One region of the Pseudomonas sp. GW101-3H06 genome, then DNA from elsewhere that is predicted to be linked to it. Evidence: riboswitches for the same ligand, from Rfam matches in the RefSeq annotation. Region 1 holds a riboswitch; the other holds the start of a gene.
The links. Region 1 has a riboswitch for cobalamin ahead of AC07ZE_RS16195 (CbtB domain-containing protein). Riboswitches for the same ligand answer to the same signal wherever they lie in the genome.
Positions count from the first base shown of each region.

Region 2: it holds a riboswitch for cobalamin, as region 1 does, so the genes downstream of both, cobO (cob(I)yrinic acid a,c-diamide adenosyltransferase) here and AC07ZE_RS16195 (CbtB domain-containing protein) in region 1, are expected to answer to the same signal.

Region 1 is NZ_JBWKZO010000001.1:3,558,116-3,561,319, forward strand. Features, by position in the region: gene cobN (cobaltochelatase subunit CobN) at 1-86, opposite strand, end outside; gene cobW (cobalamin biosynthesis protein CobW) at 90-1,154, opposite strand; cobalamin riboswitch at 1,254-1,465, opposite strand; cobalamin riboswitch at 1,642-1,867, shown strand; gene AC07ZE_RS16195 (CbtB domain-containing protein) at 1,988-2,182, shown strand; gene AC07ZE_RS16200 (CbtA family protein) at 2,194-2,898, shown strand; gene AC07ZE_RS16205 (cobalamin biosynthesis protein) at 2,895-3,204, shown strand, end outside.
Region 2 is NZ_JBWKZO010000001.1:4,732,891-4,736,094, forward strand. Features, by position in the region: gene AC07ZE_RS21590 (cobyrinic acid a,c-diamide synthase CobB) at 1-1,346, opposite strand, end outside; gene cobO (cob(I)yrinic acid a,c-diamide adenosyltransferase) at 1,343-1,954, opposite strand; cobalamin riboswitch at 2,036-2,265, opposite strand; gene AC07ZE_RS21600 (hypothetical protein) at 2,418-3,002, shown strand; gene AC07ZE_RS21605 (PQQ-dependent sugar dehydrogenase) at 3,070-3,204, shown strand, end outside.

The DNA.
Region 1 (3,204 bases):
ATCACCAGCTCGGCGGGGGTTTGTCCAAGGTCGGCAATGTTGTCATCCGAGACGAATCCGCCGGGCTGGGTCCTGAGCAGGTGCATGGCTTACACGCTTAGCGCGGCGCGCAATTGCGCTTCGAGCAATGCAGCGTCCAACGCCTGGCCGATCAGCACCAGCCGGGTGATACGCGTTTCTTCAGCGCCCCACTGACGGTCGAAGTGCTTGTCGAAACGGGTGCCCACGCCCTGGATGAGCAGGCGCATCGGTTTGTTCGGGATCGCAGCGAAGCCCTTGACCCGCAGGATGCCGTGCCGGACCACCAGTTGGGTCAGCGCATCCATCAGCAGGCTTTCGTCAGCCTGTGGCAATTCGATGGAAATGGAATCGAAAGCATCGTGATCATGATCGTCTTCTTCGCCTTCATGATGGTGGTCGTGATGGCTGTGACGGCTGTCAATGTGCTCTTCGGAACCTGCACCGAGACCGATCAGCACGTCCAGCGGCAGACGACCGTTGCTGGCTTCGATGACTTTCACCGCCGGCGGCAGTTCCTCGGCAACTTCCAGGCGCACGCGGGCCAGGTCTTCGGGGTTGATCAGGTCGGCCTTGTTGAGGATCACCAGGTCGGCGCTGGACAACTGGTCGGCGAACAGTTCGTGCAATGGCGATTCGTGGTCCAGGTTCGGGTCGAGTTTGCGCTGGGCGTCGACCTGATCGGGGAACGCGGCAAAAGTCCCGGCGGCCACCGCCGGGCTGTCGACCACGGTAATCACTGCGTCAACGGTGCAGGCGCTGCGGATTTCCGGCCACTGGAAAGCCTGGACCAGCGGTTTAGGCAGGGCCAGACCCGACGTTTCGATGAGGATGTGATCGAGATCGCCGCGACGGGCAACCAGTTCGCGCATCACCGGGAAGAACTCTTCCTGGACGGTGCAGCACAGGCAACCGTTGGCCAGTTCATAGACCCGGCCAACCGCTTCTTCTTCGGTGCAACCGATCGAACATTGCTTGAGGATTTCGCCGTCGATGCCCAGCTCGCCGAACTCGTTGACGATCACCGCGATGCGGCGGCCCTGGGCATTGTCGAGCATGTGCCGCAGCAAAGTGGTTTTGCCCGAGCCGAGGAAGCCGGTAACGATGGTGACGGGGAGTTTGGCCAGTGTTTTCATCGGATGCCCTTTGGCAAGGTGGCGGGCATACGGGACGAGAACCGGCAACGCGCAGGCGTGCCGGAAGCGTTCGCCACCGGATCACCCCGCCCGGTTGTAGTGAGAATCTGTATCGAGGCAGGTCTCCTGGCTGACGGTGTGCCAATCATTGGACTGGCGTTCGCTGCGCCTTCCCGCGGGCTCAGGACATGAGCGTGCAGTGGCGTGGCAGCGAACATCACCGTTCACAGTTGCGGGGGCAGCCGCGGCATCGACCGCGTTCCCTTCTTAGCTTCGGCAAACGCCGAAGAACCTCGAAAGCGCAAGGCTACGCATGGTAGGAGGGCGGGTCAATGTCTTGTAACACCCGCACCGGCGCCTTCGTCAGCAGACTTGCTCCCACATTGGAATGCGGTCACCTGTTGGAGCGAGCCTGCTCGCGAAGAATTCACCTCGGTTTCAAGATGAGAACCTCTGCCAATTGACGCCCCACCCTTGCCCATGCTCTCCTACACGTCTTGTTACGGGTGCCCTTCACAGGGTGAAACGGGAAACCGGTGAATCATGTGCTTTACTCTAAAGCCATGTCAGTCCGGTGCTGCCCCCGCAACGGTAAACGAGCGAAGCGTCAGATCCACTGTGCCGATGAGGCATGGGAAGGTGATGCTTGCAGGTCAAGGCGAAAGCCTGCGCCCCTCGTGAGCCCGGAGACCGGCCCGCAACACAAAGTGACCCAAACATCACTGAATGACAAACCCGCGGTGGGCGGGCGCTGTTCGAATCCCTGCGCTCGCTCGTGCGCGGGATCTTGCATGCGCTTTTGATTCCCCGCTGACAGAACAGAGGGAAATGCCATGTCGATCATCAGCAGCACCGACCACAGCACCACCGCCAGTAGCACCACAACCCTGAGCCAACGCCTGACCGCCGCCGTACTCGCGTCGATCCTCGGCGCCAGCCTTGTGTATTTCGCCGGTTTCTCGCACATCGAAGCGGTCCACAACGCCGCTCACGATACCCGTCACAGCGCCGCATTCCCGTGCCATTGAGACCTGCAGACATGATCAAGCGTATTGCGCAAACCGCAGGTTTCACCGGGTTGCTGGCCGCCCTGTTGCTGACGCTGCTGCAAAGCCTTTGGGTTTCCCCGCTGATTTTGCAGGCCGAGACTTACGAAAAATCCGAACCCGCGGCCGTTGAAGTGCATGAACACGCTGCTGGCGTCACCGCCCACACTCACGACGGCGAAGCCTGGGAGCCGGAGGACGGCTGGCAGCGCGTGCTGTCGACCACAGGTGGCAATCTGGTGGTGGCGGTCGGTTTCGCCCTGATGCTCGCCGGTCTCTACACCCTGCGCGCGCCGACCAAAACGTCCCAGGGCCTGCTCTGGGGGCTGGCAGGTTACGCCACCTTCGTGCTGGCGCCGACCCTCGGCCTGCCGCCTGAATTGCCGGGCACGGCGGCCGCCGATCTGGCACAACGGCAGCTATGGTGGATCCTCACCGCCGCCTCCACAGCTGTCGGCATCGCCCTGATCGCGTTCAGCCGCCACTGGCTGATGAAAGCCCTCGGCGTGGCGATCCTTGCCGTGCCCCATGTGATTGGCGCACCGCAACCGGATGTGCACTCGATGCTCGCCCCGCAAGCACTGGAGACTCAGTTCAAAATCGCTTCGCAACTGACCAACGTCGCGTTCTGGCTGGCCCTGGGCCTGATCAGCGCCTGGCTGTTCCGCCGCAAAAGCGATGGCCAATACCACGCATGATTGATACCGGCGCTGCGCCGACCCTGGTGGTCGGCCTGGGCTGCCAGCGCGGCTGCCCCGTCAGTACGCTGCGTGCGCTGCTCGATCAGGCGCTGCAGGCCAACCAGATCGAACTTCATCAGATCAAGGCCCTGGCCAGCATCGACTTGAAGCGCGACGAGCCAGCACTGATCGAACTGGCCGAGCAACTTGGCTTGCAGGTGATGTATTTCAGCAGCGAACAGCTGGCGGCTTATCAACTGCAACTCAGCCACCATTCGCAGATCGCCTTCGAGCGCACCGGTTGCTATGGCGTGGCGGAAAGTG
Region 2 (3,204 bases), 1.2 Mb from region 1:
TTCAGGTGATCTTGGGTGGGAGCGAGCCTGCTCGCGAAGGCACCCGCTCGGTCAGGTGCAAACAGCGAAGCAATCGCCGTCGGATTGGACGGAAAATAAAAATGCACATACGAAGCCGTCATCCGCCCCTGACGATAAACTGCCTCCGCCCCACGCCCGCCATTAGGACTCATGCCCCGGGCTATCGGTGTCAGTTCGGTGGTAGTCAGCGAATGATGATAGGTGTGGCCGCGCAGCGAACCTTCCGGCAGTTCAACCGCCTGCAACGCCAACGCGGCGAGACGCTTTTGCATCACCGCATCACCGGCCAGCAATCCCACCAGTTCAGCGCGAGTGCCTTCGACATCGGTCAGCGAATCGAGCAGATAAAGCATGCCGCCACATTCGGCCAGTAACGGTTTGCCCGCTGCGTGGTGCGCACGGATTGCGCTGAGCATCGACGTGTTTTGTGCCAGGGCCACATGGTGCAATTCAGGGTAGCCACCCGGTAGATACAGGCTGTCTGCCTGCGGCAAATCCGTATCGCGGATCGGCGAGAAGAACCGCAGCTCGGCGCCCATCGCCCGCAGCAAATCAAGGCTGGCGCCGTAGGTGAAGGCGAACGCTTCGTCCCGGGCCACGGCAATGCGCACGCCGGCCAGCAATGGCTCGGCGGCGATCACATCCGGCGCGGCGAATTCAACCGCCGGCGGCAGCGCAACCTCGCAACTGCTGGCCAAGGCATCGGCTGCCGCATCGAGACGCACATCGAGGTCGTTCAACTCGCTGGCCTGGACGAGGCCGAGGTGTCGGCTCGGCAATTCGATCCCGGTTTCCCGGGACAGCGCGCCGTACCAGCGCAGGCCTTCGGTCAAGCTACCTTCGAGCAGTTGTGCATGACGCAAGGTGCCGACACGATTGGCCAGGACCCCGGCGAACGGCAAGTCCGGCTGATAGCGCGCCAACCCCAGTGCCAGTGCGCCAAAGGTCTGGGCCATGGCGGTGCCGTCGATCACGCCCAGCACCGGTACACCGAAGTGCCGTGCCAGATCAGCGCTGGACGGTGTGCCGTCGAACAGCCCCATCACGCCTTCGATCAGGATCAGGTCGGCGTCGCCTGCGGCTTCCCACAATAAGCGGCGACTTTCCTGCTCGCCGACCATCCACATGTCCAGTTGATACACCGGCGCACCGCTGGCGCGCTCGAGAATCATCGGGTCGAGAAAGTCGGGGCCACATTTGAACACGCGGACCTTGCGCCCCTGATTGCGATGCAATCGAGCCAGCGCGGCGGTGACCGTGGTCTTGCCTTGACCGGAGGCCGGCGCGGCAATCAGGACCGCGGGGCAACGACGGGGTTGATTCACAGCTCGACGCCTTTTTGCGCTTTGATCCCAGCCTGGAACGCGTGCTTGATCATGCCCATCTCGGTGACGGTGTCGGCCAGTTCGATCATCTCCGGTTTGGCGCCACGACCGGTGACCACCACATGCTGCATCGGCGGCCGTGCCTGCAAATCGCTGAGCACCTGATCGAGATCGAGGTAGCCGTGTTTGAGCGCGATGTTCAGTTCATCCAGCACCACCAGGCCTATGGATGGATCGCGCAGCAATTGCTGCGACACCGCCCAGGCCGCTTCAGCAGCGGCGATATCACGCTGACGGTCCTGGGTTTCCCAGGTAAAGCCCTCGCCCATCACATGAAAGCGCACCTGCTCGGGGAAGCGCCGGAAGAACAACTCCTCGCCCGTGCTGTTGCGCCCCTTGATGAACTGCACAACGCCGCACTGCATGCCGTGGCCCAGCGACCGGGCGAGCATGCCGAACGCCGAACTGCTCTTGCCTTTGCCGTTGCCGGTCAGCACCAGCAACAGACCGCATTCATTCGGGGAATTGGCGATGCGTTCATCGATCACGGCTTTCTTGCGCAGCATGCGCGCCAGATGACGTTCGTCACGATCAGGGGTATCAGTCATGGGGAGCTCTCCGTTGAGGCTGGATAACGGCGGGCAGGCACAAAAATAGACGGCAAGAAGCCTGGCATCGCCCACCGTGATGCCGCTTGGATGGATCAGGCCGGTCTCCGGGCTCATGAGCGGCGTTGGCCTGACTGCGCGCCTTCCCATGTCTTTTGACACAGTGGCTCAAGACGCAGCTTTCACTCATTTACCGTTGCGGGGGCAGCGCCGGAATTGCAGACCTTCGTGCTTTGAAGTGACCACTCACCGGCTTCCCTGTTTCACTCTGTCGACCCAAGCCACAGAGCACCTGAAACAAGCCGCGAAGGTTAGAGGGTTGGGGGTGGAGCGTCAATTGAAGACGGGCCGTATCAGTGAATAACAGCCACCCATCCACAATTTGACGCCAATCTTGTGCCACACTCTCAGCAGTGATATCAAAGAGCCACAACCCCACAACACAATAAAAAGGGTGAGCCCCATGCAAGGCATGATCATCAGCAATCCGAAGCTGGAATTCCTGCGACCGGTACTGGAGCGCTGGTTCGAATGTATTGACCGCTACAACGCTGTGCGTGGAGATCATGAAACACCGTACTGGCTCGACGAAAAAGCCAACCTCGGCCTGCTCTCAGCTGCGGCATGGATGGCGGAGACGGTCACGCTGCAACAAGCGCCCACCCGCAAACAGATCGAAGAAGGCGAACGCAATGGCCGCGCCGACCTGTTTATCGCCACCCCCGAAGCCCGCGCCTGGCTGCAGGCCACGCAACGCTGGCCACGGGTCAACAGCCTGAACCTGACCCAGGCCCTGCACGACATCACCAGCAACGCCAAGCAAATCAGCTACGCCAGCGACCTGAAACTCGGCTGCCTGTTCGTCGCCCCGCAAAAAGCCCAGCACGGCGCCACTCCGGAAGAACTGCAAGACATGGTCGATGACCTGCAAAAAGAGCACACCTGCGCCGTGGCCTGGTATTTCCCCTACGCCTATCGCAAGTTGCGCAACGAGGCAGGCCACTATCACCCCGGCATCGCCGTACTGCTGAAAGAGGCTCGCGGCTGAGGGTTGAACCATCCAGCGTTTAGACTTCTCTATGATTAGATCAAGGCATTCATAGGGAAGATCAGTAATGCGCACGTCTCAACTCGCTTTTGTCATCGCCCTCGCCGGAGGGCTCGCCGCCTGCGGTGAAACCTCCAGGCTGCAAGTCTCCGACGGCACCGGCCCGTCGCCCAAGCTGCCAGAACCGAACAAAACACTGATC